Regions from separate parts of the Fusibacter sp. genome, predicted to be linked through region 1. Evidence: riboswitches for the same ligand, from Rfam matches in the RefSeq annotation. Region 1 holds a riboswitch; the other holds the start of a gene.
What was found. Region 1 has a riboswitch for cobalamin ahead of AC220I_RS05035 (cobyric acid synthase). Riboswitches for the same ligand answer to the same signal wherever they lie in the genome.
Positions count from the first base shown of each region.

Region 2: another riboswitch for cobalamin. It lies ahead of cobT (nicotinate-nucleotide--dimethylbenzimidazole phosphoribosyltransferase); the one in region 1 lies ahead of AC220I_RS05035 (cobyric acid synthase).

Region 1 covers NZ_JBVBZF010000012.1:6,280-10,500, reverse strand. Annotated here, with positions in the region: gene cbiB (adenosylcobinamide-phosphate synthase CbiB) at 1-317, opposite strand, end outside; gene AC220I_RS05035 (cobyric acid synthase) at 311-1,822, opposite strand; cobalamin riboswitch at 2,056-2,235, opposite strand; gene AC220I_RS05030 (peroxiredoxin) at 2,281-2,730, opposite strand; gene AC220I_RS05025 (ACT domain-containing protein) at 2,995-3,435, shown strand; gene AC220I_RS05020 (homoserine dehydrogenase) at 3,456-4,221, shown strand, end outside.
Region 2 covers NZ_JBVBZF010000017.1:12,125-16,345, reverse strand. Annotated here, with positions in the region: gene AC220I_RS05655 (glycerophosphodiester phosphodiesterase) at 1-483, opposite strand, end outside; gene cobT (nicotinate-nucleotide--dimethylbenzimidazole phosphoribosyltransferase) at 875-1,918, opposite strand; cobalamin riboswitch at 2,014-2,191, opposite strand; gene AC220I_RS05645 (methyl-accepting chemotaxis protein) at 2,260-4,221, opposite strand, start outside.

The sequences.
Region 1 (4,221 bases):
TCAATCAGTTTCTTAACTTTTATAGCTTCATCCTTTAAGCACTTGCATGCCAAGCATGTATATAATAAATAGATGTTCAATATTTTTAAAAAGTAAGGATGGCTAATCATAGCTGTGATCGTATACAACATTACAACAATTGTTACTGTTAAAAATGCTAATACAAAACCACCAACATAGAGGTTTCCGAAAAAACGTCTTATCATCTTTTCGAGATTACTGATTAACCATCCTATAAACCTAACTGGATGCGGCCAATTAGGAGGATCACCAATTAACCAGTCCAAAAGGACTGCAATACCTATATCAACTAACAATCTAATTGCCTCGATTCTTCTAAGAATGCTTTAATAAGCTTCATGTCCATATATTGTTTAACGTGCTCTGCCAAACGATCATATTCCTGATCTTTTAGCTTCTCAAAGGACTCTTCTGAGCTTACTTCAATAATCCCCTTTTGACTTCTAATTTTGTTTAGAATAGCACTTCTAAATTCATCATTGTCAAAGATGCCATGGAAATAAGTGCCCATAACACGTCCTGTTTCATCGATAGCACCGTCATATTCGCCCTTGCTGTTGATTGCAAAGGGAACGACATCACTGCCACATGCAATTGTTTCTCCCATGTGGATTTCATAACCTTTTATGATCATGTCTTTTGTATTGAGATTCAAGTAATCATTTTGAATGGTTGCTTCACTTTGTACAGTTGTCTTTTCAGTTGCCATAACAGTTTCAACATTTAAAAGACCGAGGCCATTGATTAAGTCATCAATAGATTCAACACTGTCAGGATCAGAAATGCTGTTTCCTAAAATCTGATAGCCGCCACAAATGCCAAAGATAGGTTTTTCAGCTTTATAAAAACGATAAATGGCCTGATTGATTTTATGTTTAATGATAAATTGCATATCAAAAATTGTATTTTTGCTGCCTGGGATGATGAGTAAGTCACACTCATCAATCTCAGCTTCGGTCGTTACATATTCAAGACTGACATCAGATTCCATATCAAATACTGTAAAATCACTGAAGTTCGACATATATGGCAACCTTACCACACCTACTTTGATGGGTTTGTCAGATTTCATAAAAAGACGTTCGGACACACTGTCCTCGTCATCTATTTTTAGATTTTCTATAAATGGGATAATCCCAACACAAGGGATTCCTATTTTTTCTTCAATCATTTTTACACCTGGCACTAATAAAGATACATCACCTCTAAATTTATTGATGACAAATCCCTTAATACGTTTACGCTCTTCTTCAGATAAGAGCATATAAGTGCCATATATGGAAGCAAAGACGCCTCCTTTATCGACATCTCCGATTAAGAGAACATCTGTATCAACAATTTCAGCAAGTCCCATATTTACAATATCACGACTTCTGAGGTTTATTTCTGCCGGAGAGCCAGCTCCTTCAATTACAATGACATCATAATTTTGATTTAAGTGATTGAAAGCCTTTCTAATATGAGGAATTAAAAAATCCTTCTGAGAAAAATACTCACTAGCTTTCATATTTTGATAAACCTGACCATTTAAGATAATTTGAGATCCCACATAGCTTGTCGGTTTCAAAAGGATAGGATTCATTGAAACATCCGGCTCAATTCTAGCCGCCTCAGCTTGAACAACCTGTGCTCTACCCATTTCCTTTCCGTCTTTCGTAATAAATGAGTTTAGTGCCATGTTCTGTGATTTAAAAGGTGCTACACGATAGCCTTCATCATTTAATATTCTACACATAGCAGCCACTATTAAACTTTTTCCAACTGTTGATCCTGTTCCCTGAAACATTATTTTCTTAGCCATGATTAACCCTCACTTTATATCCATTATACGCAAAATGCGCTATTGATCCATTTTATAACAACATTTGTGCCATCCGCGATGTCCCAAAACAATTTTCGCTGACGCTGTTTGAGGCTGAACATTCCTCTTCACAGCTTTTGGCTCAAATTTTGTTGTTTGCATAAAAAAACACACGTGAAAGACGTGTGTTGAATGCAAACTCAATTCAAATCACCCGACTTCCCTCCGAAGTAGATTATTTCGAAATTAAGGCAGGTTTCCTGGCTCATAGATCACTTTACTTTCCATCCTTCCCGATTTCTCAGTGGATAACTTGGATTTCATCACTATATACAGTAGCGGGGGCTGCAGAGGATTTTAACCTCTTTCCCTCTTAGCTTAATAAGAGAAGCACCTTAATTTAATATTCAATTTTCTATTACATTATACTGTTGCACACATGCATTGTCAAGTTAGGATTACTTTTGCAAGTGATCTAGGACATCTCTTGCATGTCCTTTCGCCTTTATGCCCCTAAACTCCATAATACAAAGAAGGCCCTCTCTAAAGACAAATGTTGAACGTTCCGTTCCTAAAACATGCTTTCCATATAGTTTCTTTTCCTTAATGACATCGAAGCTATGATGTAGTATCTTTTCTTCATCTGATATTAAATCAAATGGCAACGCAAATTTTTCTTTGAATTTCTCATGTGATTTTAAGCTGTCTTTACTGATACCATACACTTCATAACCAAGCGCCTTAAACTCATCGTATAAATCTGCGAAATCCTGTGCCTCTAAGGAACAACCGGATGTATTATCTTTTGGATAAAAATACAATATAAAGTTCTGCGATGAAAGGACACTTTTGTCAATTTGACGATCACCTGTCATTTTTAAAGAAAATTCACCTTTCAAATAGCTCATAACTGTGCCTCCTAATAATAAAAAATAATTTCATTCATATGTAAAAATAATATACCCCAAATGCTTAGAAACTTTACAAAATTCAGAAAGAATCACATAATTACAATACTATTCAAACAATTCAGAAACATTTGATTGTTCAGAAATAAAAACATGAATTATATTTAACATTTGCCTTGTATACAATATTTTATTGTGCTATAATCCTTATTAATATCATTTTCGGCGAACAATTGTCCGTCTATAAAATACAGGGAGGATAATATGGATAAAGGAAAATTTCTACTCATACACATCGACGTTTTACCAGAGGTATTTATTAAAGTCGTTGAAGCTAAAACCTTACTAAAAGAAGGAAAAGCTACTTCAGTTTCTGATGCAGTTAAGAAAGTCGGCATCAGCAGAAGTACATTTTATAAGTATAATGATTTTGTTTTCGCACTTGGTGATGGTGTCATCGGAAAAAAAGCAACTGTTTCAATGAACCTAGACCACCATTCGGGAATCTTATCAAAAGTTCTAGAATGTATCGCTGAAAACAACGGTAATATAATGACAATTAGTCAAAGTAGCCCAATTGATCAAATGGCAAATGTCACAATTACGATTGACATATCCGAAATGACCAACTCGTTTACAACATTATCCAATGATCTTAAAAATATCGAAGGCGTTCATAAATTTTCACTACTTGGCATTGAATAAGTTTAACTGGGAGGTTTAATATGAAAATTGCATTATTAGGATACGGAACAGTAGGTTCTGGTGTCTATGAATTAATAAAGAGGAATAATGAAAGCATACAAGAGAACTTTTCAAAAAATGTACGGGTTGAAAAAGTTCTTGTTAAAAACTTAGATAAATACAAAACACATGAAGCATATGATATCTTTACTAACAGTTTTAATGAGCTCATAAAAGATGAGTACGATATTGTCATCGAAACAATCGGCGGCATCTATCCTACCTATGATTATTTGGAATACTTCCTTAAAAAAGGCGTCCCGGTAATCACTGCAAACAAAGACCTCATCGCCGAGAAAGGTAACGACTTACTTGAAATTGCAAAGCTTAATAATACCATCTTAAGTTTTGAAGCAAGTGTAGGTGGTGGTATACCAATATTAAAACCACTCCAAGAGTGCCTTGCAGGCAATACCATTAAAAATATCAGTGCTGTCATAAATGGTACAACAAATTATATTCTAACCAAAATGTTCGATGATGGTATATCATATGATTCTGCTCTTGAACTCGCACAGGAAATGGGCTTTGCAGAGTCAGACCCTACCTCAGATGTTGAAGGCTATGATGCCATGAGAAAATTAGTCATTCTCTCTTCTATCGGCTATAAAAAGCACATCAAATGGACGGATTTACCAATTGAAGGAATCTCAAATATTTTAAAATCAGATATTGACTATGCAAAAAGCGAAAATTACAGGATGAAGTTAATGGCATTCTCTGAAGATATGGGCGATGGTATTTATG
Region 2 (4,221 bases), on a different contig from region 1:
GGACGGATCAATTCCTTTTAGGGTAAGGAGGGCCTTATGGTCGAAAGAGGAAAAAATAAGTTGGTCTCTCTTCAGATATTCTAAGCATAAATTTAAGGTCTTTTTTTCGATATCCTTGTAGAATTGACTACCCGCTTTAAATTCAACATTAAGAATGCGTGGTTCAGCTTGTGGCTGATTTTTTTCGTATTCTAGGAAGAGTGCTAAAACTTCTTCAAGGCGTGGTATTTTTTCGACAATCCCGAAAAGATGAATTGGCATGTCTTTTAAGGTTTCATATGTAAAATCGAATATATGACCACTTTGTCCAGTAATGCGTTCAAGTTCAAAATCATGAAAGACGACGATTTCCCCGTCTTTTGAATAATGGACATCCAGCTCAAGTCCATGTGCGCCTATTTCCAGTGCTTTTTGAAAGGCAGTTAAGGTATTTTCAGGATACCTGCTTCGAAATCCCCGATGTGCAATAATTTTAGTTTTCACGATTCACCTCATTTCATTAAAACGCTTTTCTTATCTTTTCATCTAATTGCTATTTGCAAGTTGAAGATTCTTGCTCAAAGCTGGATGAAAACTAATGATCTATAACAACATTTGAGCCATTTTCGATGTCTCAAACCAATTTTCGCTGACGCTGTTTGAGGTTGAAGACTCCTCATCACAGCTTTTGGCTCAAATTTTGTTGTATACAATCATTTAACGCCAAAACTTTGTTTTGTCGTTACCGTTCTCATTTAACCGCTTATCGCAAGTTGAAGATTCTTGCTCAAAGCTGGATGAAAACTAATGATCTATACAATAAAAAAACAGTGAGATAAGATCTCACTGTTTTATTCTATATTATAGTAGATAAATCCTTTATTTACGTATATTTTTACAATACGTCAAATTCAGCCTCTTCAAAAGTTATCATTTCTCTGTTCATATAACATGCCGCTTCGACAATATTAAAGGCAAGCAAAGCGCCGCTACCTTCACCAAGTCTCATGTTCATATCTAAAAATGGGTCCAATTTCAAGTAGTCGGTGGCGATTTTAGCACCTTTTTCAAGTGAATAATGAGATGGAATGAGGTAATCTCTGACATGTGGGTTGAGCTTGCAGGCCACAATTGCAGAAACAGTTGAGATGAACCCATCGATGATAATTGGCACCTTTTTATAAGCACCACCGATCATTGTCCCAGCCATGCCGGCAATATCAAGTCCTCCAACCTTTGAGAGCACATCTAAAACATCCTCAGGATTGGGTTGATTGACTGTGATTGATCGCTTTATTACATCTGCCTTGTGGGCGAGTTTTTCAAGTGGGAAGTTGGCACCAATACCTGTGATCTCTTTGGGATCAATACCAGTGAAAACTGAGAGAAGGGCAGTTGTGGTTGAGGTATTACCAATCCCCATTTCACCTGTAGCAAGGATCTTAGCACCGTCTTCAACCGCTTTAATGGCGATTTCAATACCGACCTCCAATGCCTTAATGGCTTGATCTCGCGACATGGCAGGACCTTTAGTCATGTTGTGAGTGCCGTACATGACCTTTTTATTGATCACATATTCGTCTTCAATATCTCTCATGACACCGACATCAACCGCATATATTTTTGCATCCATCTGCTTGGCCAGTGCACCTGCACCAGTTAAGCCACGGGGGATGTTGAGGGTCTGAATATAGGTAACTTCTTGTGGGGCAGAGGCAACATCCTCTACGCAAACGCCGTTGTCGGCACACATGACAATAAGGGCTTTTTTATCCGTCATAGGATAGGCTTGACTTGTAATACCAGATACCTGTACAACAAGATCCTCTAATTTCCCCAGAGAGCCTTGTGGTTTGTTGAGATAATCCACACGATTTCTAACGGTTTTCATCATATCGCGATCAATCTCTGTAATTTTTGACAATACATCATTTAACATGAATATCCTCCTTCAATGTTTGGGAGAAATGGGTTTCCTGCATTTTGCATAAAAAAAAGTCCATTACCCCTAGGGTAATGAACTTTACCTTCATTCATTGCATTGCTTGATCGGCAGGTCTCCTGGCTCGGTATCATAGCACACCTTGCGCCTTCCCGAGTAAAACTCAGTGGCAAATGCAAGTTGCTCCACCTTACAGTGATGGGTTCGCTTAGGACTCTCACCTAATTCCCTATTCTCCAATTACTTGGCACCGTACATGTTATAAATTTTCTTGTTTACATGATTCAGTTTAAAGGATTTGGTGGTAATCGTCAAGTCTTTAAATCACAATTCTGATCTCAAATGATGAATTTGCTCATTTCGGTTGAAAGGACTTGGATATCCGAATTAAGCGCATTGACAGCTTCGCTAATTTCCATGACGCGTGATAGCTGTTCTTCAGTAGAGGCGTTAATTTCCTCGGTTGAAGCTGCTGATTCTTCGCTCAATGCAGCCATAGATTCAAGCGATTCTATGAGTTCAGATTTTAAGACGTCAATCTTAGACGTTTCATCAATAAAATCATTAATGATTTCATCCACATGGAAGACGCTCTTTTCGATGCCGTCAAATACAGCCACAGTTTCAGACAGATTTTGTTTAGCACTGTCGACAGATTGCTTGGTTTCTGTAACTGTGAGGTTTGTCCGATCAACGACAGTAATAATGTTGTTGATGATGCTGCTAATTTCTTCTGCTGATTGAGAAGACTGTTCAGCGAGCTTTCTGATCTCATCTGCTACCACAGCAAAGCCTCTTCCCGCATCACCAGCTCTTGCTGCTTCTATGGAGGCATTTAAAGCAAGCAGGTTGGTTTGATCTGAAATGCCCTTAATGGCACTGACAATGTTTTCGATTGCTTGTGAGCTTTGACTTAACAAATCAACATTATTGGCAACTTCACCAGTATTGCTGACGGTGAGTTGGAAGACATTTTGAAGATCTGTGATTTTCCCTTTTCCAACTTTATTTGTTGAGACCATTTCATCTGAAACAGATTTTGCCGTTTTCAATTTTGTATAGATGTTATTAATACTTGTACCAAGCTGTTGTGAAGCACTTAGGCGTTCGCTTACGTTTGAGGCCATTTCTGTTGAGCCATGTGCAATTTCTTCAACTGCGCGGGTTACTTCATGACTGGCACTGTTTAAACCCTCTATGTTTTGTTGTATGGTCACTGAAGAATTTACAACCTGTTTTAAACTTGAGGTGGTTTGAGCGATTAAATGTTTCACATTGGCAACCATTTTACCAAAGTCAACGGCAAGTGCACCGATCTCGTCTTTAGAGGTATAATCCAAAGAGACATCAAAGTTCCCCTTGCCCACTTCACCCATTGCATATTGAATTTTATTGATTGGCTTGGTCACCATAAAACCTATTGCAAATTGAATGATAATGGTCAATATGATGATGGATAAGAGTACAATCGCTACGTTATTGATCATATTACGTCTAAAAATTGCATCTGTTATATCCTTAGGAAAAGTAACGACAAGTGAATAGCCATTATCTTTTTCTTTGTAAATATAAAAGGATTTGTCATTGATTGTTTTGGATTCAATTGAGGCACTGGAAGCCAAAAAGTCTGAAAGCCAAGGAAGGCTACTTGCCTCTGTCCCTAAAAGTGCTGGGTCATTATTAGCGAGGATCATGCCCTGTTCATCTACGATTGTCGCAAATCCATAACCGCCTATGACAAGGGTTTCAATTCTTTTTTGGATGTCTAGATTACTGAGCAGTTCTTGAACGGCTTTTGGTTCAATACCGATTTGAACGATACCAGGAGCATCAATTCTTGAAACGCCGATGTATTGAAAGAGCACATTATCCGTTCCTCTTGGTGAAGGCTCTTGTGCGAGGGCACCATTTTTTTGATTAATAAGTGCAATAAAGGGAAGCGTTTGATCTGACGTATTGAAATCAAAGCCATAAAAACCTTCAATATTACCATGTTGCAGAACGCCATCTTTATCTATAACGTGGATTTCTGAGATTTCGAGCAAATTAGCAAGCTCAATCATTCGATTTGTCTCAAGCCATGTTGGGTCATCTGAAATAAGCTGAGCCACAGCACGCGTAATGGCAATGTTTTTTTCATTTAATGCACTTTTGGTAATGTTCACGACCTCATCGGCAGAAACCAGTTCACTTTTTAAGTTTTCAATTTGATCTTTAAGCTCAAGTTCAACGATATTTTGAATGCTGGCGTTTGTTGAAAAGGCGTTGAAAGCAGCTTGAGAGCCAAGTGCTACAAAAAT